3 regions of the Stenotrophomonas sp. SBJS02 genome follow, and region 1 is predicted to be linked to each of the others. Evidence: predicted binding sites of a transcription regulator. Region 1 holds the regulator's gene; each other region holds the start of a gene.
What was found. The regulator FliA, encoded in region 1, starts transcription of late flagellar genes. The targets are predictions, from matches to a motif close to TAAAGTTTNNCNNNCNNNGGCCGATAA.
Positions count from the first base shown of each region.

Region 2: a site for FliA is predicted at 3,130-3,156, ahead of FQS62_RS06865 (GGDEF domain-containing protein). Genes of this name have one in related genera too.
Region 3: a site for FliA is predicted at 2,615-2,641, ahead of FQS62_RS19900 (methyl-accepting chemotaxis protein). Genes of this name have one in related genera too.

Region 1 is NZ_CP109812.1:2,227,537-2,235,264, reverse strand. Features, by position in the region: gene flhA (flagellar biosynthesis protein FlhA) at 1-999, shown strand, start outside; partial or broken gene flhF (flagellar biosynthesis protein FlhF) at 1,145-2,765, shown strand; gene FQS62_RS10465 (MinD/ParA family ATP-binding protein) at 2,752-3,639, shown strand; gene FQS62_RS10460 (RNA polymerase sigma factor FliA) at 3,636-4,379, shown strand; gene cheY (chemotaxis response regulator CheY) at 4,437-4,829, shown strand; gene FQS62_RS10450 (protein phosphatase CheZ) at 4,829-5,434, shown strand; gene FQS62_RS10445 (chemotaxis protein CheA) at 5,437-7,281, shown strand; gene FQS62_RS10440 (flagellar motor protein) at 7,372-7,728, shown strand, end outside.
Region 2 is NZ_CP109812.1:1,435,959-1,443,686, forward strand. Features, by position in the region: gene FQS62_RS06855 (winged helix-turn-helix transcriptional regulator) at 1-295, opposite strand, end outside; gene FQS62_RS06860 (MFS transporter) at 372-1,586, shown strand; gene FQS62_RS06865 (GGDEF domain-containing protein) at 1,682-3,097, opposite strand; gene FQS62_RS06870 (TonB-dependent siderophore receptor) at 3,384-5,633, shown strand; gene FQS62_RS06875 (cation diffusion facilitator family transporter) at 5,824-6,804, shown strand; gene nfi (deoxyribonuclease V) at 7,012-7,686, opposite strand.
Region 3 is NZ_CP109812.1:4,310,480-4,318,207, reverse strand. Features, by position in the region: gene FQS62_RS19920 (sensor histidine kinase) at 1-532, shown strand, start outside; gene FQS62_RS19915 (response regulator transcription factor) at 529-1,167, shown strand; gene FQS62_RS19910 (VOC family protein) at 1,190-1,561, shown strand; gene FQS62_RS19905 (arylamine N-acetyltransferase family protein) at 1,627-2,466, opposite strand; gene FQS62_RS19900 (methyl-accepting chemotaxis protein) at 2,670-5,210, shown strand; gene FQS62_RS19895 (PepSY domain-containing protein) at 5,332-7,728, opposite strand, start outside.

The DNA of each region.
Region 1 (7,728 bases):
GTCGATCCGCTGGGCCTGGAGGTCGGCTACCGGCTGATCCCGCTGGTGGACAGCAACCAGGGCGGCGAGCTGATGGCGCGCATCAAGGGCGTGCGCCGCAAGCTGACCCAGGACGTCGGTTTCCTGATTCCGTCGGTGCACATCCGCGACAATCTGGAACTTCCGGCCAACGGCTACCGCGTGCTGGTGCACGGCGTGCCGGTGGCCACCGCCGAGATCCATCCCGACCGCGAGCTGGCCCTTGATCCGGGCAGCGCGCTGGGCACCCTGGAGGGCATCGCCGGCAAGGACCCCGCGTTCGGCCTGGATGCCACCTGGATCCAGCCGCACCAGCGCGCCCAGGCCGAAACGCTGGGCTACACCGTGGTCGATCCGGCCACCGTGGTTGCCACCCACCTCTCGCACCTGATCCGCGAACACGCGCCAGAACTGCTCGGCCACGAGGAAGTGCAGCACCTGCTCGCCAACCTGGCCAAGAGCGCGCCCAAGCTCGTCGAAGATCTGACGCCGAAGGCGCTGCCGCTGTCGGCGGTGGTGCGCGTGCTGCAGAACCTGCTGGTCGAACGCATTCCGATCCGCCAGCTGCGCAAGATCGCCGAAGCACTGGTCGAACACGCTCCAAACAGCCAGGACCCGGCGGTGCTGACCGCCGCCGTGCGCACCGCACTGGGCCGCTTCATCGTGCAGGAGATCGCCGGAATGTCGGCGGAGCTGCCGGTGTTCACCCTCAACCCGCAATTGGAACGTGTCTTGCAGGAGTCCACGCAGGGCAACGGCGCCGCGCTGGAACCCGGACTCGCTGAGCGACTGCACCAGAGCCTGGCCGAATGTGTCAGCAAGCAGGAAGCCCGCAACGAGCCCGCGGTTGTGCTGGTACCTGGCCCGGTGCGCGCCGCGCTGGCGCGCCTGGTCCGCCACAGCGTTCCGTCGCTGTCGGTCCTGGCCTACAGCGAGGTGCCGGAGGACAAGCGCCTGAAGCTGGTCGGAACGATCAGCTGACGCCGCCCTCCGATGCGCCAGAAAACAGACACCACTTTCGAACCGACGCAACAGACAGATACCAAGGGGAACCCGCAACGTGCAGACCACCGACCACCCGAGTTCTCCGACCGCCACCCCGCCGTCTTCGTCCCGTGACCACAGCATGAAAATCAAACGATTCGTCGCCGCCGACATGCGCTCGGCCATGAACCTGGTGCGCAAGGAACATGGTCCTGACGCCGTGATCCTGTCCAACCGCCGGATCGAGGAAGGCATCGAGATCGTCGCCGCCGCCAACTACGATGAGAGCGCCGTGCAGCGTGCGCTGGAAGCCTCGCGTCGTGACATCGCTCCGCCGCCGGCGCCGAAGCCGCGCACCGCCGCCGACGCGGTGATCGCCGCCGTCACCCGACGCCGCAGCAACACCCCGGCGCCGGAACCGGTCGCCGCCACCACCGGCCGTGGCCGCCCTCGCCCGCGCTGCGGTCGGCGCCACTGGCCGCACCCTGGACAGTGCCGACGAGATCGTGCCGACCCGTGGCAGCAGCGGCTTCGCCGCCACCCTGGCGCGTGCCGCCGTCAACGAACCGGCGCTGCCGGAACAGATCTTCGCCCCGTTCGCTGAAGCCATCGTCGCACCGGCGCCCGCCAGCGCCACGTCGGCCAACCGCGCCCACTTCCAGATCGACCCGCCGCACGAGACTCATCACGAAAGCCCGGCCCCGGCTGTGCAGCCGCCGCCGCTGCCGACCGCTGCTGTGGCTGATGTGCAGCCCGGGATCACCGCCAGCGAACCGGCACCGGCTGAAGCCAGTGACCAAGCCAGCCCGGCACCGGTACTGGCCCCGGCACCGACGCTGACCGTGGTTGCCCAGGACGACGCCGAGATCCGCCAGCTGCGTCAGGAAGTGGCCGGCATGCGCCATGTGATCGAGCGCGAAATGAACCGCTTCACCGACGAGCGCCTGCGCGGCTGCCCGGTGCGCGCCACTGCGCTGGACCTGATGGACGAGTACGGCTTCGACGCCGGCCTGGCCCGCGACGTGGCCATGCAGATCCCGCTGGAGACCGAGGCCCACCGTGGCCGCGGCCTGATGCTGGGGCTGATTTCGCGCAAGCTGCCGATCGCCCCGGTCGACCCGCTGGAAGAAGGCGGCGTGATCGCCCTTGTGGGCCCGACCGGCGCCGGCAAGACCACCACCATCGCCAAGCTGGCCTCGCGCTTCGCCGAGAAGCACGCGCCGCGTGACGTCGCCCTGGTCACCACCGACACCACCCGCATCGGCGCCCGCGAGCAGCTGTACGGCTACGGCCGCCAGCTCGGCATCGCGGTGCACGAGGCCAACAGCGGTACCGATCTGGACCAGCTGCTGGAACGCCTGAAGGACTACAAGCTGGTGCTGATCGACACCGCTGGCCTGGGCCCGCGCGACCGCGCGCTGGCCGCCCAGCTGCAGTGGCTGCGCGCCGCCCGCCAGGTGCGCACCCTGCTGGTGCTGCCGGCCAACACCAGTTTCGGCGACATGGACGAGGTGGTCCGCCGCTTCGGCGCGGCCAACCTGCAGGGCCTGGTGCTGAGCAAGCTGGACGAGACCGGCCGCTTCGGCAATGCCCTGTCGGTGGCCGTGGACCATGCCCTGCCCATCACCTGGGTGACCGACGGCCAGGACGTTCCGGAGGACCTGCACCGGGCCAGTGCGGCCAATCTCGTACTTCGCCTTGAAGATTTGCGCCGCGCGGCCGATATGCCCTGCAACCCGGAGTTGAACCATGCCGTCGCGTGAGTACGCCAAGCTGACCAAGACCTTCCCGCTGTCGGCCACCCGCAGCGAGCCGCTCGGCCCTGTGCGCACCATTGCCGTCACCGGCGGCAAGGGCGGCGTGGGCAAGACCAACGTTTCGGCCAACCTGGCCGTGGCGCTGGCCGGCATGGGCAAGCGCACGCTGCTGCTGGACGCCGACCTCGGCCTGGCCAACATCGACGTGATCCTGGGGCTGAACCCCACCTTTACCCTGGCCGACCTGGTCGCCGGCCGCTGCACGCTGGATGACGTCATCGTCGAAGGCCCGAACGGCGTGCTGGTGGTGCCGGCCGCGTCTGGTCGCCGCCACATGGCCGAACTGGCCCCGGCCGAGCACGTCGGCCTGGTCAACGTGTTCTCCGAGCTGGAACGCGAACTGGACATCATGGTGGTGGACACGGCCGCCGGCATCACCGATGGCGTGCTGACCTTCTGCCAGGCCGCGCAGGACACCGTGGTGGTGGTCTGTGACGAACCGGCGTCGATCACCGACGCCTATGCGCTGATCAAGGTACTCTCGCGCGAGCGTGGCGTGGACCGCATCCAGGTGGTGGCCAACATGGTGCGGGACCCGAACGAGGGCCGCGTGCTGTACGAGAAGCTGACCCGCGTCTGCGAGAAGTTCCTCGCCGATGTCTCCCTGAATTATCTGGGCTGCGTGCCGCAGGATGACTGGCTGCGCCTGTCGGTGCAGCGCCAGCAGCCGGTGGTGAAGGCCTACCCGTCCAGTCCGGCAGCACTGGCGATCACCGAGATCGCGCGCCGTACCGCACGCTGGCAGGCACCGACCGAACCGCGCGGCGGCGTTGAGTTCTTCCTCGAACGCATCCTCAAGCAGCGAGGGGTGGCCGCATGAAAGGCGCAGCCCAGTACAGGGAAGTCCAGCGCTCGGCAGCCAACGAGGTCATCGCCCAGCACTCGGATCTGGTGCGGCGCATCGCCCACCACCTGGCCGCACGCCTGCCGGCGAGCGTCGAGGTCGACGACCTGATCCAGGCCGGCATGATGGGATTGATCGAGGCCTCGCGCAGCTATGACGCCGACCAGGGTGCCTCCTTCGAGACCTATGCCTCGATCCGCATCCGCGGTTCGATGATCGATGAGATCCGCCGCGGCGACTGGGTGCCGCGCTCGGTGCACCGCCGCGCACGTGATGCCGCCGCCACAATCCGCCGCCTGGAACAGAGCAGTGGCCGTGCCGCCAGCGCCACCGAAGTGGCCGCCGCGATGGAGATGCCGCTGCCCGAGTACCTGCGGCTGATGGAAGACGCCGCCCGTGGTCAGGTACTGAGCCTTGAATCGCGCATCGAAGACCAGGGCGAGCTGGACACCGTCGCCCAGGGTGGCCCGACCCCGCAGCAGGTGCTGGAGCGCGGCGAGTTCGGCCGCGAACTGGGCAAGGCCATCGGCCACCTGCCTGAGCGCGAACAGCTGGTGCTCTCGCTGTACTACGAGCAGGAACTGAACCTGAAGGAGATCGGCGCGGTGCTCGGCGTGAGCGAGTCGCGGGTCTGCCAGATCCACGGCCAGGCGGTACTGCGCCTGCGTGGCCGGCTGAAGCTGTTCGAGGCTGCCGACGCCGGCCTCGAAGAATGAACATCCCCGAGGCGGCTGCCCCCGGCCGTCCGGAATGAACAACAAAGGAATTCTGCTTTGAACAAGAACATGCGCATCCTGATCGTCGACGACTTCTCGACCATGCGTCGAATCGTCAAGAACCTGCTGGGCGATCTTGGCTTCACCAACACCGCCGAAGCCGAGGACGGGCATGCTGCGCTGTCGCTGCTGCAGAGCCAGCCGTTCGATTTCGTGGTGACTGACTGGAACATGCCGGTGATGACCGGCATCGAGCTGCTCAAGGCGATCCGTGCCGATGCCAAGCTGAAGACCCTGCCGGTGCTGATGGTCACCGCAGAAGCCAAGCGCGAGCAGATCATCGAAGCCGCCCAGAGCGGCGTGAACGGCTACATCATCAAGCCGTTCACCGCACAGACACTGGAAGAGAAGCTCGGCAAGATCTTCGAACGCCTGGCGGCCAGCGCCTGATGGATACCACGGTCGACAAGAACGCCCTCGCCCTGCGCCTGCAGGAAGCCCTGGACGCACTGGAGTCCGGTGACGAGGCCGCCTGGCGGCAGCGCATCGACGGACTGGTCGCGCTGCGCACGCAGCCGATGATGAGCGGCCTCTCGCGGCTGGCCCGCGAACTGGGACAGGCGCTGGGTGAACTGCCGACCGTGCCCAGCGAAGCCGGCGAACTGGACGATGCCTGCGCGCGCCTGGACCACGTGGTGGCGATGACCGAACAGGCCACGCACCGCACCTTGGACCTGGCCGAGGAATGCCGCAGCCTGACCGAACAGCTGCGCGCCGAAGGCCTGCAGCCTGGCCAGGACGCGCAGCTCGAGCGCATCCGCCACAACCTGACCGAGATCGCCCTGACCCAGAGCTACCAGGACCTGACCGGGCAGATCATCCGTCGCGTGGTCGGCATTGTCCGCCGCGTGCACGAAGGCTTCGGCGCACTCGGCCTGCCGCCGGAACAGCATCGCACCGACCCGGAACTGGCCGGGCCGGCACTGAAGGGACTGGACCGCCACGCGGTCTCGCAGAACGACGCCGACGACCTGTTGTCGGATCTGGGGCTGTAAGCATGAGCGCGGTATCCGACGACATCACTGCCGATTTCATCATCGAGGCACAGGAAATCCTGGATCGCCTCGGCGAACAGCTGGTGTCGCTGGAGCAGGCACCGCAGGACAGCGATCAGCTCAACGCGGTCTTCCGCGGCTATCACACGCTCAAGGGCGGCGCCGGCTTCCTCGGCGTCACCGCCATGGTCGAGCTGTGCCACGCCGCTGAAGAAGCGCTGGGCGCCGCGCGCGCCGGGCAGGCCGTACTGCAGGCCCACCACTTCGATGCGGCCCAGCAATCACTGGACTACCTGCAGTCGATGCTGGACGCGGTGTCGTCCGGCACCGAGCCGGGCTATGCGCCGCCGGATCTGATCGCCCAGTTCGACGTGCACGGTGGTGCCGTGGCTGCTCCCGCCGCCGCAGCAGCGCCCGCCGCGGGCGGCAGCGACCTGATCACCGACGACGAGTTCGAGGCCCTGCTCGACCAGCTTCACGGCGGCAATGCACCGACCGCCGTCTCGCCGGCAAAAAAAGCCGACGACGGACTGATCAGCGAAGACGAGTTCGAAGCCCTGCTGGACCAGCTGCACGGTGGCGCCGCGCCAGGTGCCAAGCCTGCTGCCGCCGTGGCACCGACGCCGGTGGCAGCCCCGCGCCCGGCGGCCGCACCGGCACCGGCCGCCAAGCCGGCCGCCAAGCCGCTGGCCGAGGCCGAGCACACCGTGCGCGTGGACACCAAGCGCCTGGATGCGATCGTCAACCTGATCGGCGAACTGGTGCTGTCACGCAATCGGCTCAAGACCCTGCGCGCACGCCTGCGCGATGAGGAGCTGGACCGCGCCGTGTCCACCCTGGACATCGCCACCGCACGCCTGCAATCGGCAGTGATGCGTACCCGCATGCAGCCGGTGGGCAAGGTGTTCTCGCGCTTCCCCAAGGTTGCCCGCGACGTCGCCCGCTCGCTGAAAAAGGAAGTGGATCTGGAGCTGATCGGCGCCGAGACCGAGCTCGACCGAAATCTGGTGGAAGCCCTGGCCGACCCGCTGGTGCACCTGGTCCGCAACGCCATCGACCATGGCGTGGAAATGCCCGACCTGCGCGAAGCACAAGGCAAGCCGCGAATGGGCCATGTACGCCTGTCGGCGCAGCAGGAAGGCGACTACGTCAGCATCGAGGTGCAGGACGATGGCGCCGGCATCGACCCTGAGAAGCTGCGCGCGAAGGCGCGTGAGAAAGGCCTGATCGATCCGGAAGCCGCTGCCCGCCTGAGCAGCGAGGAGTGCCTGCACCTGGTGTTCCTGCCCGGCTTCTCGACCAAGCAGCAGGTCACTGACATCTCCGGCCGTGGCGTCGGCATGGACGTGGTGCAGTCGCGCATCCGCGAACTGAGTGGCCAGATCCAGATCCAGTCGGAACTGGGTCGTGGCAGCCGGTTCTTGATCCGCGTGCCGCTGACCCTGGCCATTCTGCCAACCCTGCTGGTGCAGGCCGGTGAGGATGTGTATGCACTGCCGCTGGCGCGCGTGATGGAGGTGCTGCACGCGCCGCGTACCTCGCTGGGCTGGTTCGATGGCCGCGCCGTGCTCGACCGCCGTTCGCACACGCTGCCGCTGGTCGATCTGCGCCAGTGGCTGGATGTGACGCCCGCCGCGTCGACCCTGCTGACGATCGTGGTGCTGCAGGCAGGCGAAGCGCGCTTCGGCCTGGTCGTGGACCAGGTGCGCGGGCGCGAGGAGGTGGTCATCAAGCCGCTGCCGAAAGCCCTGCGCGGCCTGCGCGGTTACGCCGGTGCAACCTTGATCGGCGATGGTCGCATGGCCTTGATCCTGGACGTGGACGGCCTGCGTACTCCGCACGACTGAGCCACTTGCTGAACCCGTAAAACTGTGAAGTCACACCAGTAGCCTGTACCGGTGTCTCAAGTCCCATTCATACAAGCCGATACCGGATCCATGGATAGACTCAGCCTCATTGGACTCTTTCTCGCCCTGGCCTCGCTGGTCGGCGGCAGCATCCTCAAGGGCGCCGGCCTGGCGTCGTTGTGGTCGCCTGCGGCATTCGTGATCGTCATCGTCGGCACCATCGCCGCGATCCTGCTGCATACCTCGCCGGCGGTGTTCAAGCATGCGTTCAAGATCGTGCGCTGGGTCGTGCGCCCGCCGCACAGCGATCGCCGCGAACTGATCCAGCAGATCGTCGAGTGGAGCAACATCGCTCGCCGCCAGGGCCTGCTGGGCCTGGAGTCGCAGGTGGAAGCGCAGCAGGATCCGTTCCTGCGCAAAGGCCTGCAGCTGCTGGTGGACGGCGTT
Region 2 (7,728 bases), 790 kb from region 1:
GGCGCTCTCCCCACTGGCGCAGTGCGACCAGCAGCGGGAACAGTTCCTGGCCAGCGGCGGTCAGCACGTACTCCTGGTAGGCCGATCCATCGGAGGCCGGCTGCAGCTGCAGGATGCCGGCCTCGACCAGCCGGCGCAGGCGGTCGCTGAGGATGTTGCGCGCCGCGCCGAGGCTGCGCTGGAAATCTCCGAAGCGGGTGATGCCGTCGAACGCGTCGCGGATCACCAGCAATGCCCAGCGGTCACCGAGCAGGTCGGCACTGCGGGCTACTGGGCAGGGGCTGTCGGCGTGCATGCTGGTATCTCCGAATGTGGTTGCAGTTTAAAACCAATGGCGATAGCCTGCATCTGGTTTCAAAGTGCAACCAAAAATGAGTGCCGCATCTATTCCCCGCCCGTTGCTGGTCCTGCTTGCGGTTGCCGCCGGCGCCAGCGTCGCCAACGTCTACTACGCGCAGCCGCTGCTGGATCAGCTTGCACGCGCCTTTGCGCTGGACCGGGCCGTGGCCGGCGCGGTACTGGCGGCCACCCAGGCCGGTAGCGTGCTGGCGCTGCTTGGGCTGCTGCCGCTGGCGGACCGCAGCGACCGGCGACGCCTGCTGCGGCTGCAGCTGATTGCACTGGTGCTGGCCCTGTTGTGGCTGGCGGCGTCACGCACGGCGAGCTGGCTGTTGTCGGGCATGCTGCTGGCCGGCTTGCTGGGCACCGCGCTGACCCAGGGCCTGATCGCCTATACCGCCATGCTGGCACCGCCCGAGCAGCGCGGTCGCATGGTCGGTGTGGTGCAGGGCGGCGTGTTCATCGGCCTGCTGCTGGCGCGCGTGGTGTCCGGTACGGTGGCGGCCGCCTTTGGCTGGCAGAGGGTCTACCTGCTGTCAGCGGTGGTGATGGCGGTGTTGGCGGCGCTGCTGTGGCGGCGCCTGCCCGCAGTACCGGTGCCGTCGGTCCCTCCACGCTGGCGCGAGCTGATGGGCTCGATGCTGGGCATACTGCGCCGCGATCGAACGCTGCGCGAGCGCGGGCCGCTGGCATTGCTGCTGTTTGCAGGCCTCAATGTGTTCTGGGCGGCGGCACCCTTGCCGCTGTCCGCACCGCCGCTGCACTGGTCGACGGCGACCATCGGTGCGCTCGGCCTGGCCGGCGTGGTCGGTGCGCTGATGGCAGCGCGTGTCGGCCACTGGATGGACCGTGGTTTCACCCATCGGGTCAGCCTCGGTGCGCTGTTGTTGATGCTGGTCGCGTGGTGGCCGCTGCTGGGCCTGCCGCAGTCGCTGTCCTTGCTGCTGCTGGGTGTGGTCGTGCTCGACCTCGGCGGCCAGGCACTACATGTCTCGAACCAGGCACTGCTGCTGCGTGCACCGGCAGAACAGCATGGGCGCCTGGTGGCGTTGTACATGCTGTTCTATGCGGTGGGCAGTGGTGCAGGCGCGGCGGCGGGGCCCTGGATGCAGGTGCGGCATGGCTGGCCCGCCGTGTGCCTGCTGGGTGCAGGCATCGCGTTGCTGGCGCTGCTGTGGTGGGCAGCGTGGCGGGTGGTGGCGTTCAATGCATCGGCTGGCGCGCGAACCGGTAGAGTCGACTGTTAGTCGACTGCTCTTCCGTCAGCTTGCAAGAAAACCTGCGCTGCGCGCGATAGTCGACTGGCAGTCGACTCTACCCCTGGGTTGCCGTCCGCGTCGGGCTACCGCTGCAATGCCCGCCGTCCCGGTGCTTCCTGTAGTGCCTCGCTGGCCACCACCACGCGGTTGCGGCCGCTGCGCTTGGCCTCGTACATCGCGGCGTCGGCACGTGCCATCAGCCGCTCGTAGTCCGGATGACCATCGTGACCGGCCACGCCGATGCTGGCGGTCAGCTCCAGCACCTGACCATTGGCCAGCGCTACCGGCGACTGTGCGATCTGCCGGCGCAGGCTCTCGGCGATCACGGTCGCCTGCGATTCGCTGGCGGCCACCAGCACCACCACGAATTCTTCGCCGCCATAGCGGAACAGGTAGTCGCTGCCACGCGTGAGCTGGCCGAGCAGGCCGGCCACGTGCTGCAACGCGCGGTCGCCGGCATCGTGGCCATGGCCGTCGTTGATTGCCTTGAAATGATCCAGGTCGAGCAGCAGCAGCGAGAACGGTGTGCGGTTGCGCGTGGCCAGCTCGATTTCCCGACGCAGCACGGTGGGCAGGAAGCGACGGTTGAGCAGGTTGGTCAGCGCGTCGCTGCCGGCATCGAGTTCACCGATGCGCTCGAACAGCAGTGTCATCAGGGTGCGGATGGCGGCCAGGTCCTCGCGGATGGCCGGCAGCACCGCCAGTCGCTGTGCCGGGGCATCGCCGCTCGCGCGCTGCAGGTGGCCGTCAATGCGGGCCATCAACTTGCCCACCTGCTGCGTTTCGCTGCTCTCGCCGAAGCTGGGGATGCCCTTGTGGGTGAACCACAGGCCGAACTCCGAGGTGGCCAGGCTGGCGTTGTCGCTGGCCTGCACATGACCGGCGAGTGCGTACAGCAGGGCGTTTTCCCAGTCCAGCAGCAGTGCACGCTGGCGCTCTCGTTCGGTACCGACGTTCTGTACCAGCGAGAACAGCCGGTAGGCGGCGTCGGCACGGGTGGAGCGCTCGCGCGCATGGGTATAGGCCAGCGTCATGCCTTCCATGGCGATGTCCATGATCGCGCTGAGGCAGGCGATGGCAGCGAATGCGGTCGCGCTGTCGGGTGCCTCGTCGCGCAGGCGCACGAACAGCTCGTGCTTGAGCACGCGCGCACCGCGGGTGACCAGGTCGACCGGGATGCCGACCCGCGCATGTACGTCGCCGATCACCCGCTGCGAGGCGACGGTGGTGGCGATGCCGGAGGCGTCAGTGGTCAGCAGTTGCACCAACCAGCGCTGCATGGCCGGCTGCAGGCGCTGCTTGACCTGGTCGTGGGACAGGAAGCGGCGTGCACGCCCGTCCTGCAGCAGCACTTCATAGAAGCGCTGGGCCAGCGCGGGTGGGGCATCGGTGGCAGCGCACTTGAGCAGCGCGGTGGCGGCAGGGCCGGCCTGCAGCAGGCACTGCTGCCAGGCCTCGGCCAGCGGCTGGCTGGCATCGTCCAATTGGGGTGGTTCCACGTCGATCTCTGACTGCGTACGGCAAACCACGGGTATCGGCCGCGACGGCGTACGGTTGATGGCGGGTTAGCCGGCCAGTTTACGCGCGGTGCAGGGTTGCACGGTGCGCAAAGCACATCGCCATGGCTGCGGCAATGAGCGAACGCATTTGAGAATCAATCGCATTGGTGGGAGAATGCGCGCACGGATCGGGCCGCAGGCGACTGCAGCGACGCTCCGCCTCCCCCTCGTCGTTGCCTCAAGCCCTTTGCCAGAGGCCCCGTAGCCCTGCCAGAAGGTCCAGATCATGTCTCCTGCCGTTGTCCTTTCGCCGCGCCCGCTGGCGCTTGCCGTTGCCGCCCTGCTGGCGGGCAGCGCCCTGACCGCCCAGGCCGAAACCGACGCCACCGATATCGACACGGTGCACGTCACCGCCTCGCAGATTGCGCGCCAGGCGTTGGGCACTTCGACCATCACCGCCGAGGACATCGCCAAGCGCCCGCCGGCCAACGACATCGCCGAACTGCTGCGCACCATGCCGGGCGTCAACCTCACCGGCAACAGTGCCTCGGGCCAGTACGGCAACAACCGCCAGATCGACCTGCGTGGCATGGGCCCGGAAAACACCCTGATCCTGGTCGACGGCAAGCGCATCGGCGCGCGTGATGCCGTGCGCATGGGCCGCAGCGGTGAGCGCAATACCCGCGGTGACACCAACTGGGTGCCGGCGGAAATGATCGAGCGCATCGAAGTGCTGCGCGGCCCGGCGGCGGCACGCTATGGCTCGGGTGCTTCCGGCGGCGTGGTCAACATCATCACCAAGCGCCCGACCGGCGATCTGACCGGTGCGGTCGACCTGTATGGCCTGGTACCCGAGCACAGCGCCGAAGGCGGCAGCGAGCGCGTCGGCCTGCAGCTGAGCGGGCCGATGACCGACACCCTGTCGTTCCGCCTGTACGGCAACCTCAACAAGACCGACGCCGACTCACTGGACCTCAACCGCCAGTACGCCACCAACCCGAACGCGGTGCCGCCAGCCGGCCGCGAGGGCGTCAAGAACCGCGACATCAATGCGCTGCTGCGCTGGGACGTGACCGCCAACCAGGTGGTCGAGTTCGAAGCCGGCACCAGCCGCCAGGGCAACATCTATGCCGGCGACCGCGCGGTCAGCACCACCGGCACCTCGACACCGATCGATCTGGCGGCCCTGGCCGAGCAGCAGGCCGAGACCAACCGCATGTACCGCACCACTGGCGCGGTCACCCATCGCGGCCGCTGGGGTGATGTGACCTCGCGGGTAACGGCTGCAGTGGAAGCGGTGAACAATTCGCGTATCAACGAAGGCCTGGCCGGTGGCCCGGAAGGCAGCTTCAACGGCACCGACTGGTCGACCTCGCGCCTGCGCAACTACCAGCTGGACGGCGAGGTCAGCTTCCCGACCACGCTCGGTGGCGCCGAGAACATCTGGACGCTGGGCTTCGAGTACCTCGACAGCCGCCTGACCGACCCGTATTCGATGAGCCAGTCCAGCAGCAGTGGCGGCGGCATCCCGGGGCTGTCGGCCGATCGCGCGCGCGGCAAGGCCGATGCGCAGACCACGGCCGTGTTCGTGGAAGACAACATCTACCTGGGTGAGCGCTGGATCGTCACGCCGGGCCTGCGCTTCGACCACCACAGCCAGTTCGGCAACAACACCAGCCCCAGCCTCAATGCGCAGTTCCGCATCAACAGCGACTGGGTGGTGAAGGGCGGTATCGCCCGTGCATTCAAGGCACCGAACCTGTACCAGTCGAATCCGGACTATCTGTATTACACCCGTGGCAATGGCTGCCCGAATGCACTGCCGAGCCTGGGCGCCGGCTGCTACATGCGTGGCAATGCGGACCTGAAGGCGGAAACCAGCCTGAACAAGGAACTGGGCATCGAGTGGGCGCCGCAGAGTGGCTGGCAGGCGTCCCTGACGTACTTCCACAACGACTACAAGGACAAGATCCAGGCCGGCTACACCCAGATTGGGCTGACTGCCGATACCAAGGGCCGCATCTTCCGCTGGGAGAACGCACCGAAGGCGATCGTGCAGGGGCTTGAGGGCAACCTGGTGATTCCGCTGCTCGGGGAGCAGGGCAACCGGCTGAAGTGGAGCAACAATTTCACCTACATGGTGGAGAACGAGAACAAGGGCACCGGCCAGCCGCTGTCGGTGATTCCGAAGTACACGATCAACACGATGCTGGACTGGCAGGCCACCGACAGGCTGTCGCTGCTGCTGACCGGCACGTTCTATGGCAAGCAGAAGCCGGCCACCACCAACATCAACAATGATCCGCGCTGCACCGGCACCTGCGACCCGTCGATCGCGCTGCAGGATCGCGGTGCGTACAACATCTGGGGCGTGAGCGCGCGCTACAAGGTGACCGAGACGGTCAGCTTCGGCTTCGGTGTCAACAACCTGGCCGACAAGCGCCTGTTCCGCGAGGCCAACAGCAGCGACGCTGGCGCGGCGACTTACAACGAGCCGGGCCGCGCCTACTGGGCCAGCCTGCGCTTCGGCTTCTGATCGCTGGCAGGCGTCGTTCCCCCGGGCTCGCCAGGCATGGCCTGGCGTTACCGGGACGGGCATGCCACACCGGTGGCGCCGGGCCATGCCCGGCGGCAACGGAGCTGCACGCCTGCAATGTTATAAACACCGTGATAGTTTCCCCACGGCCGCCAGCGTAGCCTGCCTCCATCGCAAAGGAGCTGTTGCCATGGGCCACGACCACGATCACCTGCCATCCGAGATCCGCCACGAGAAACCCTTGTGGTGGGCGCTCGGCCTGACCTCCACCTTCCTCATCGTCGAGGTGGTGGGCGCGTTCTGGACCAACAGCCTGGCGCTGCTGTCCGACGCGGCGCACATGGCCACCGATGCACTGGCACTGATGATCGCGCTGGTCGCGGTACGGCTGAGCCGTCGCCCGCCGGACGCGCGCCGCACCTACGGCTATGCGCGCCTGGAAGCGCTGGGCGCGATGATCAACGGTGCGATGCTGTTCGTGGTCGCCGGTTACATCCTGTGGGAGGCCATTGGGCGTTTCCGCGAGCCGCAGGAGATCGCCTCATCGGGCATGCTGGTGATTGCCGCAGCGGGCCTGGTCATCAATCTGATCTCGATGCGCCTGCTGCAGGCCGGCAGCGGCGAGAGCCTCAACGTGAAGGGCGCCTACCTGGAAGTGTGGGCGGACATGCTCGGCTCGGTGGCGGTGATTGCGGGTGCGCTGTTGATCAAGTGGACCGGCTGGAAACCGATCGATCCGATCCTGGCGGTACTGATCGGCCTGTGGGTGCTGCCGCGCACCTACGTGCTGATGCGTGAGGCGATCAACGTGCTGCTGGAAGGCGTACCCAAGGGCATGGACGTGGCCAGGGTACGCGACAGCCTGTCCGGTCACACCGCAGTGCTGGACGTGCATGACCTGCACGTGTGGGCGCTGGCCTCCAGCACGCCGGCGCTGACCGCGCACATCGTGATGCGCGATGGCACCGATGCCGACGCGCTGCGCCGCGAGCTGGGCGCGCGCCTGCACGATGACTTCGGCATCGAGCACGTGACGCTGCAGATCGAAGCGGACCACTGCGGCGAAGCCTGTGGTGAACCGGCGCCGGCCAAGGGCGGCGAGCACGAGGGCCATGAGGGCCACGACCACGGCGAGGACGCGCAGGGCCATCGCGGCCACGTGCATCGTTGAGTGGGAAGTGCGGGCACGCCGGTTGGGCGAAACCGACCGGGCGAAACCGACGGGGCGAAATCGCCTTGGTAGAGTCGACTGTCAGTCGACTGCTCTCCGCGAGGCTGCGGCAAATCCCGCGCTGCGCGCGATAGTCGACTGGCAGTCGACTCTACCCAATCGTTCCGACGCGATCGCGCAGGCTGCATCCGTCCAGAGCAGCGAAGGTCATTCGTCCCGTCGGGACGCCAGCCGATCCGCCAGCCGGGTCGGCTCCGGCAGCCGGTAACCGCGCAGTGTGCGCTGCACCCAGTCCAGCGCGGTATCGGCACTGACCCGATGGCCGCCGGCCACGAACAGCGGCTTGCAGCGCACCTTGCTGCGCAACACCCAGCCCAATTGTTCATCGCCATCCAGCAGCGGCGTATGTGCACCGGCCTCGGCGCCCGGTTCGACGAACCGGCCCACCAGTTTCGACTTGGCCACGCCGATGCTCGGCAGGTCGGTGACCACGCCCAGATGCGCGGCCACGCCCAGTCTGCGCGGATGGCTGATGCCGTGGCCATCGACGAACACCAGATCCGGCGCCCGCGGCAGCAGCGCCAACGCGGCCAGCAGTGCCGGCAGTTCGCGGAAGCTGAGCAGGCCGGGGATGTAGGGCATCACCGTAGGAATCCGCGCGATCTCCTGCGCCACGGGCTGCAGCGTCTTCGCATCCAGCAGCACTGCCGCGGCGCGGGTGATCGCGCCGTTGTCTTCAAAGCCGACATCCAGCCCGGCCAGCCAGCGCACGTTGCGTGGCAGGCGGTCCTGGCGTTCCACGCCGCCGGCAAGCAGGGTCTGCTGCGCGCGGGCAGTGGCGACGCTGCCTTCCCAGCGTCCGGGGTCGATCACCGTATTCATTGGCCACAGCATCGCATGCGCGGTGCCACGGCCCGGTGAGCG
Region 3 (7,728 bases), 2.1 Mb from region 1:
CGATGTGGCTGGGCACAAGCTCACCGCGATGCGGCTCAACCTGCGCGCCCTGGCCGCTGACCCTGCGCTGGCCGGCCGCGAAGGGCTGGTCCTGGCGGAACAGTTGTCCGGCGAACTGCTGGCCGATATCCGCCAGGTGGTGCAGTCGATGCGTGATGATCGCGGCCTCGATCTGGCCACGGCATTGCATGCGCTGGCGGCGCCGTTCCCGCGACCGAGACTGCAGCTGCAGATAGGAGAGGGCGTGCGCGTGGGGGATCCGCTGATGGCCGAGACGGTGCTGCGGCTGGTGCAGGAAGCGCTGACCAATGCGGCACGGCACGGCAATGCAGAAACCGTATGGCTGACGATCAACGAAGAGGATTCACGGTTGCGTATCGATATCCGCGATGACGGTCAGCGCGCCGAGCGCATCCGCGAAGGCAATGGCATCGCCGGCATGCGCGAGCGCCTGGCTGCGGTGCGTGGCCGACTGGAATTCGCGCGCACCGCACAGGGCGGCATGCACCTGACCGCATGGTTGCCGGCATGAGTGGCGCCGCGATCCGCGTTGCCCTGGCTGATGACCAGGCACTGGTGCGTGCAGGCCTGCGTGCGCTCCTGCAGGGCTTGGGGGTAGACGTAGTGCTGGAGGCCGAAGATGGCCAGATGCTGCTGGACGCGTTGACGGCCCAGCGGGTGGATGTGGTGCTCAGCGATATCCGCATGCCCGGGATGGACGGGATCGAGGCACTGCGCCAGCTGCGCGCGCGCGGCGATGCCACGCGCTGGCTGCTGCTGACCACCTTCGATGAAAGTGATCTGCTGCTGCGCGCCAGCGAGGCCGGTGCTCAGGGCTTCCTGCTCAAGGACGCTGCACCCGCAGACCTGCGCGAAGCAATCGAGCGCGTCGCCGCTGGTGAAACCCTGCTGCTGCCGGTCAGCACCGAGCCGGTGCGCGCCCGTTACCGCTTCCACGACGAAGCACCGCCCACCGATACTTTCGGCGAGCGCGAAGTGGCGATCCTGCGCCTGCTGGCCGGGGGTTACAGCAACAAGGAGATCGCGCGCAGCCTGTTCCTGGCCGAAGGCACGGTGAAGAACTACGTGTCCGCCATTCTCGACAAGCTGGGCACCCGCGATCGCACCCGTGCAGTGCTGAAGGCGATTACCCTGCGCATCATCTGAGTGGACGGAGCAAGGAGTGCCAGTGAACCCGATCCTGCATGTGGAGATCCCGGCCAGTGACCTGGACCGGGCCATCACGTTCTACCAGCGATGGCTGCAGGTCGCGATGGACGAACCTATCCTGCTTCATGACTGCCGGATGGCCTACCTGCCGTTCTCCGATGAGGCCGCCGGTGCCAGCATTGCGCTGGTGCACGGCGCGGACTATCAGCCGTCCGAGCAGGGGGCGCGCATCTATATCGGCGTCGATGACCTCGATGCCAGCCTCGACCGTGCGCTTCAGGCCGGGGCCGAGCTGCGCTTCGGCCCGGCCGACGCGGGTGACTGGCGTGTGGCCGAGATCCGCGACAGTGAAGGCAACCGGATCGCAGTGCAGGCGCGCGCGATTCTGTAGAGCCGAGCCCATGCTCGGCTGCTGTTGGCCCAGCCGTTCCAGCTCAGCCGAGCATGGGCTCGGCTCTACAAGAGCGCGGCGCGCGAGCGCTGCAGCCAGTCATTGATGGCCGGGTCCAGCCGCGGGTCGTCCGGCAGCTGCATGCCGAAGCGCTGCTGCAGCACGTCGCGTACATCACCGACATCATGCAGCGGGCGCTTGTCCGGTGCATGCCCGGGGCGGTACTCGGTGTAGTTGCCGCTGCCGATGGTCCGGCGCCAGTTTGGCCCGGTCAGCGATGCACGCAGCTGACCCGGGAAACTGGAGTCGGGATGGGTGCATACGTACCAGTTGCCCACCACGTTGTCGATCGGTGCCGGCGCCTGCAGGTCGAACCGATACATCGCCCGCCAGCCGTCGTTGGACTCGGCCGACAGCACGAAATCACCCTCGTCGGGCAGGCGCTGCAGCAGGTAGCGCTCGTGCGGCGTGGCCTGTGGCTGGGGATCGTGCAGGCGCAGCGGCACGGTCGGGGTCAGGCTGCCGAAACCGGCATCCACCAGCCAGTCATCGCCATCCACCTGCACGCGTAGCAGCAGGTGGGTACGCGCGGTCAGTTCGCCGTCTTGGGCGGCCAGCAGTACGCGCGCGCTCAATGGCTGCGCGTCGAAGCCCAAGGCCTGCAGCAGCGCCAGCAACCCGCCATTGAGCTCGAAGCAGTAACCGCCACGGCGGTCATCAAGCAGCTTGCGCTGCACGCTGTCCAGATCGATCGGCACCGCATCGCGCAGCAGGCAGCTGAGGGTCTCGAAGGGCAGCAGTGCGTTGTGGCGCTGCTGCAGCAGGGTCAGGCCGGCCAGGGTCCGCGGTGGCGGCGCATCCAGCTGCAGGCGCTGCAGGTAGCGGGGGACATCGAGCGTCGTCATGGAGGCACCGGGCGGGGGAGGGGCGTCCACTGTGCTCCCCAAACCGGGGTTGAGGTCAAGCGCGGCAGCCGTGTCATGCCTCCGTCGCCTGCACCCGGTACAAAGGCCGCGTCCACCAGCGATGGGGGGACGCAGACGAAGAAAGTTCTAAAGTTATCCTGAATCCGGCCGATACAGGTGCGTCCTTTCGCCTGGAGTCTGTCATGTCGGCCGTTGTCCCCCACCTCCGGTCCCTGCGCACGCGCCTTGCTGCGTTGCACTCGGCGTCCCCCGGCCTGCTGCGCTGGCTGCAGCCACATCGGCTCAGCGTAGCCAACAAGCTCAAGGCGACCCTGTGGATCTGTGGCCTGGGCCTGGTGGCGATCGCCGCTGTCTACGCCTGGACTGGTCATGCCAACGCACTGGCTGCGCGCAGCCAGGCCAGCTACCAGCGCGGCAGCGATCTGGCTGCCAGCCTGTCCACGCGGGTGGCCGAAGCGCGTCGCCTGCAGACCCAGTATGCACGCAGTTTCGATGATGCCGACCGCGCGCAGCTGTTGGCCACGCAGAAGGCGTTGCAGACCGATCTGCAGGCGCTGCGCGCGACGCCGATGGATGCTGGCCGGCGCAAGGCCTTGCAGGCGCTGACCGAAGCTGCCGACGCATTCTCGCAGGGTGTGGTCGCCCTGTTCGAACGGGTCGACGAGATGGGCCGTGGTGATGCCGGCCTCGCCGCGCAGCTGCAGCAGGCCGCCGATACCCTGCAGGTACAGGTGGATGCGCTGCAGCGGCCGTCGTTGGCGTTGTCACTGCAGAAGATGCGAAGGCAGGAGGCACTGCTGCTGCTCGACGGTGACTCCACTCACGCCGACCGCGCCAGCGAGGAAAAGCTGCCGTTCGACCTCGCGCTGGCGGGCCTGCCTGCGGATGTGCAGGACACCCTGCGCACCGGGATGGAGGCGTATCAGGCCGCATTGCTGGGGTATACCGCTGCCCGGGTCGGGCTGGATGTGGAAGCACAGTCGTTGCTGGATACTGCCGCGGGTGTAGCGCCGGCGTTGGCCGCATTCCAACAGGCGCAGGTGGCGGCGCTGGCCAAGGCGCAGGCGCGCCAGCAGGCCGGCGCGCGCACGATGAGCGTGCTGTTCGCATTGACCCTGCTGCTGGTGGCCGGCGTGCTGATCACCAGCCTGGTGCTGGTCCTGCGCGCGGTACGCCAGCCGATCCAGGACACCCTGCGCTTCGCCAGCGACATCGCCGACGATCGCCTGGACACCACCCTGCGCGTCTACAACGCCAATGATGAGATCGGCCAGCTTGCCCAGCGTCTGGTGGACATGCAGCAGCGCCTGCGCGCGCGCATCGAGACCGAGCGTGCCGTGGCGCGCGGCAACACCCGCGTGCGCCAGGCCCTGGACAGCGCGCAGACTGGCCTGATGGTGATCGATGCCGAAGGCCTGGTTGCGTATGCCAATCCAGCCCTGCTGCTGCAGCTGGAACTGCGGGCTGAAGACCTGGTGGGCAGCGATGCGGTGCGCCTGCATCCGGCCCTGGCCGCCCTGGCCGGTGTGCGACAGCGCGAAGAGCGCGAGATCGGCCATGGCGGTGTGCGCTATCAGCTGATCGCCAATCCCATCGTCGATGAAGGGCAATTTCTCGGCGTGGCAGTGGAGTGGCGCAGCCGCGCGCTGGAGACCCTGCTGGAAACCGAAGTGGCGGCGCTGGTCGACGCCGCCGCGCACGGTGACCTGCATGGCCGCATCGCGCTGGAGGGAAAACAGGGCTTCGTGCGCACACTGTCGACCAGCATCAACCGCTTGCTGGCCACCTTCGAGACCAACCTCGGCGATCTGCAGGCGCTTCTGGCTGCGCTGGCCCGCGGCGACCTCAGCGTGCGCATGGAAGGTGAGCTGCAGGGCGTGTTCGCACGCATGCGCGATGATGCCAACGCCACCGTCGCGCAACTGGGCCGCATCGTCACTCGCATCCAGCAGGCGGCGTCCAGCCTCGATACCGGCGTTGGCGAGATCGTCGCCGGTCATCATGACTTGTCACAGCGCACCGAGCAGCAGGCGGCCAACCTGGAAGAGACCGCAGCGTCGATGCACGAGCTGACCGACACCGTCGGCCGCAATGCCGATGCTGCGGGCCGTGCCGACGTGCTGGTCAAGGGCGCGGCGGCAGTGGCCCAGCGCGGTGGCGAGGCCGTTGGCCAGGTGGTCGCGACCATGCACGGCATCAGCGAAGCCTCACGACGGATCGGTGACATCACCCAGTTGATCGATGGCATCGCTTTCCAGACCAACATCCTCGCGTTGAATGCTGCGGTGGAAGCCGCGCGCGCGGGTGAGCAGGGCCGCAGCTTCGCCGTGGTGGCCGCGGAAGTGCGCCTGCTGGCACAACGCAGCGCGGAGGCGGCCAAGCAGATCAAGGGCTTGATCGAGGATTCGGTGGCGCGAGTCGGCCAGGGCAACCAGCAGGCCGAACAGGCTGGTACCACGATGGGCGAGATTGTCGGCAGCGTGCAGCAGCTGGCGGACCTCCTGGCCGGTATCCGCAGTGCGTCGCAGGACCAGCATGCCGGCATCGCCCAGGTGAACCAGACCATCGTGCAGATGGAAGCCAATACCCAGCGCAACGCCAGCCTGGTGGAAGAGGCGGGTGCTTCGACAGCGCAGATGCAGGCCCAGGTACTTGCCCTGGCCGAAGCGGTGGGCGCGTTCCGTCTGCAGTCGATACCACGAGCGCGCGCTGCGGCGGCTTAGCTTGCGGTTCCTTGTCGGCTGGCCGGGAATCAGCCGAGCGTAGGCTCGGCTCTACATCGGTTGCAGGAACACTGTAGAGCCGAGCCTATGCTCGGCTCACGCCAGCGTTCGGCGGCAGGAATCAATACACGTCGCGTCGGTAGCGCCCGTTCTCCAGCAGCGTTTCCACAACCTCATCGCCCAGCGCAGCGCGCAGCACCTGGTCCACGCCTTCGGCCATGCCCTGCAGCGAGCCGCAGACATGAATCACCGCGCCACGCTGCATCCATTCGCGCAGCGCATCGGCGGCTGCATGCAGGCGATCCTGCACGTAACCACCTTCGCCATCGCGCGAGAACGCCAGGTCCACCCGCGCGAGATGGCCCTCGGCCTGCCATGCTTCGATCTCGTCGGCGAACAGGAAGTCGTGTGCACGCTGGCGTTCGCCGAACAGCAACCAGTGCCCGTGCTCACCTGCATGCGCGGCTTCGCGCAACAGGCTGCGCAGGCCCGCGATGCCGGTGCCATTGCCGATCAGCACCATCGGCGCACCGCCAATGCGATGGAAACCGGGGTTGCGGTGCACGCGGGCCACGATGCTGGCACCGATCGGTGCATGCAGCGACAGCCAGCCCGAGCCCAGCCCGGCGCGCCCGGAGGCGTCATGCACCAGGCGTACCACCAGCTCCACCACACCGTCATCCGTACAGGAGGCAATGGAGTACTCGCGGCCGGGCAGCAGCGCCAGCCCGGCCAGCCACAGGCAGGCGTCCTGCACCGCCAGCGCGGTATCCGCGTCGGGCAGCTCACGCTCACTGGCCAGCGCCAGCAGCGTACGTGGTGTGCCGTCCACAAGCAGTGGCTGCTGCGGATCCAGCCCATGCGCCTTCAACACCGCGCTGGCGTGCCGCGCGTTGTGGCGGGGGGCGATATGCAGGATGTCGCCCGCCTGCCACTGCACCTCGGCCGGCGCCGCAAGACGGATGCGCCAGATGGCGCCGCCCATGCTGCCCGGGTTGAGCCGATCGCGGCCGAGCAGCCGCCAGTCATGCATCTGCGTGGCCGCCGGCAGCACGCTGTCATCGGTAGTGATGCCGGTCAGCGCGCCCAGCTGCAGCTGCCATTGGCGCAGCGCCGCGACCGAGGCGGCATCGACTTCGATGCGCTCGAACAACGGGTGCGCGCCGTTGCCGAGCAGCCAGCCATCAACCTGGCGGCCGAAGCCGCAGTAGTGCGGGTACTGTCGATCACCCAGCGCCAGCAGTCCAAACTGCAGGCCTGACAGGTCGAGTGTCTGTGCGATCAGCCGTCGTGCAGCGCCTCGCGCCGCATCCGGTGGTTCGCCATCGCCGAAGGTGCTCAGTACCAACAGCGCCTGCGCGGTGCGCGCCAGCTGCGCCGCATCGACGCGGGCCAGTGGCAGCACCTGCACCGCATGACCGGACGCCTGCAGCTGTGCCGCTGCGCGCCATGCGAGTTGTTCGCCCAGTCCGCTCTGGCTGGCGTGCATCACCAGCCACGGCGTGCCATCGCCATCGACAGGCGTCGCTGGCAGCGACTGACGCAGGCCACGCGCGGCGCGCTGGCTGCGGCGGCGGTCCAGGTAGAGCATCCAGCCGGTGATGAAGAACAGGCTCATGCCCAGACTGCTGAGCATCACCACCACGCGCCCGGGCACGCCGAAGTAGCTGCCCGAGTGCAGCGCGAATACGCTGGTGGCCAGCTGCGCGCCCGCGCCCTGGCGCGCGTAGGGGCGGGCATCGAGCGTGGCACCCGTGCCCGGGTCGAGCTGCAGCAGATCATGCGCGCGGTCATGCTGGCCGCCGCGCTGCGACGGATCACCGGCCATCACGCGGACATTCAGTGCCTGCCCGGGCTTCTCCGGCAGGCGCAGGTCGATGTACCCGGTGCGCACGCCGGGCAATGCATACAGCGTGGCTTCGATGCGCTCCAGGTTCAGGGCGGCGTCGGTGGCGACCTTGTGCTTTGCGGCCGGTGCGACGCCCAGCAGGGTGTTGGCGGCACTGCGATACCAGTCGAACGACCACCAGAGGCCGGTCAGCGCACTCATCAGGTAGATCAGCAGCACCCAGGTGCCGATCACCGAGTGCAGGCTCCACAGGAAGCCTCGGCCGCTGCGTTTCCATTCCACCGCCAGCCAGCTGCGCCAGTGCCACCAGCGTCGCGGCCAGCGCAGGTACAGCCCGGACAGGGTGAAGAACAGCAGCGCGATGGCGCAGCTGCCGGTGATCCATTTGCCGCGCTCGCCGGCGGCGAGATGCCGATGCAGGTCCTCGACAAAGTCGAAGAACCGCTGTCCGCGCAGGGCACTGAAGCGCTCACCGCTGTACGGATCGAAGTACACCCAGTTTTCCTTGCCGCCGGCAAAGCGCGCAACCGAGGGCCGTTGCCCGGTGGCATCCACGCGCAGGCGCTGCAGCGGGCGTTCACTGCCGGCCTGCAGCAGCGGTACCAGTTCGCTGAGCGCAAGTGGAAGCTGGCCATCGGCATGGTGCTCGGCGATCTCGGCGAAGCCGGG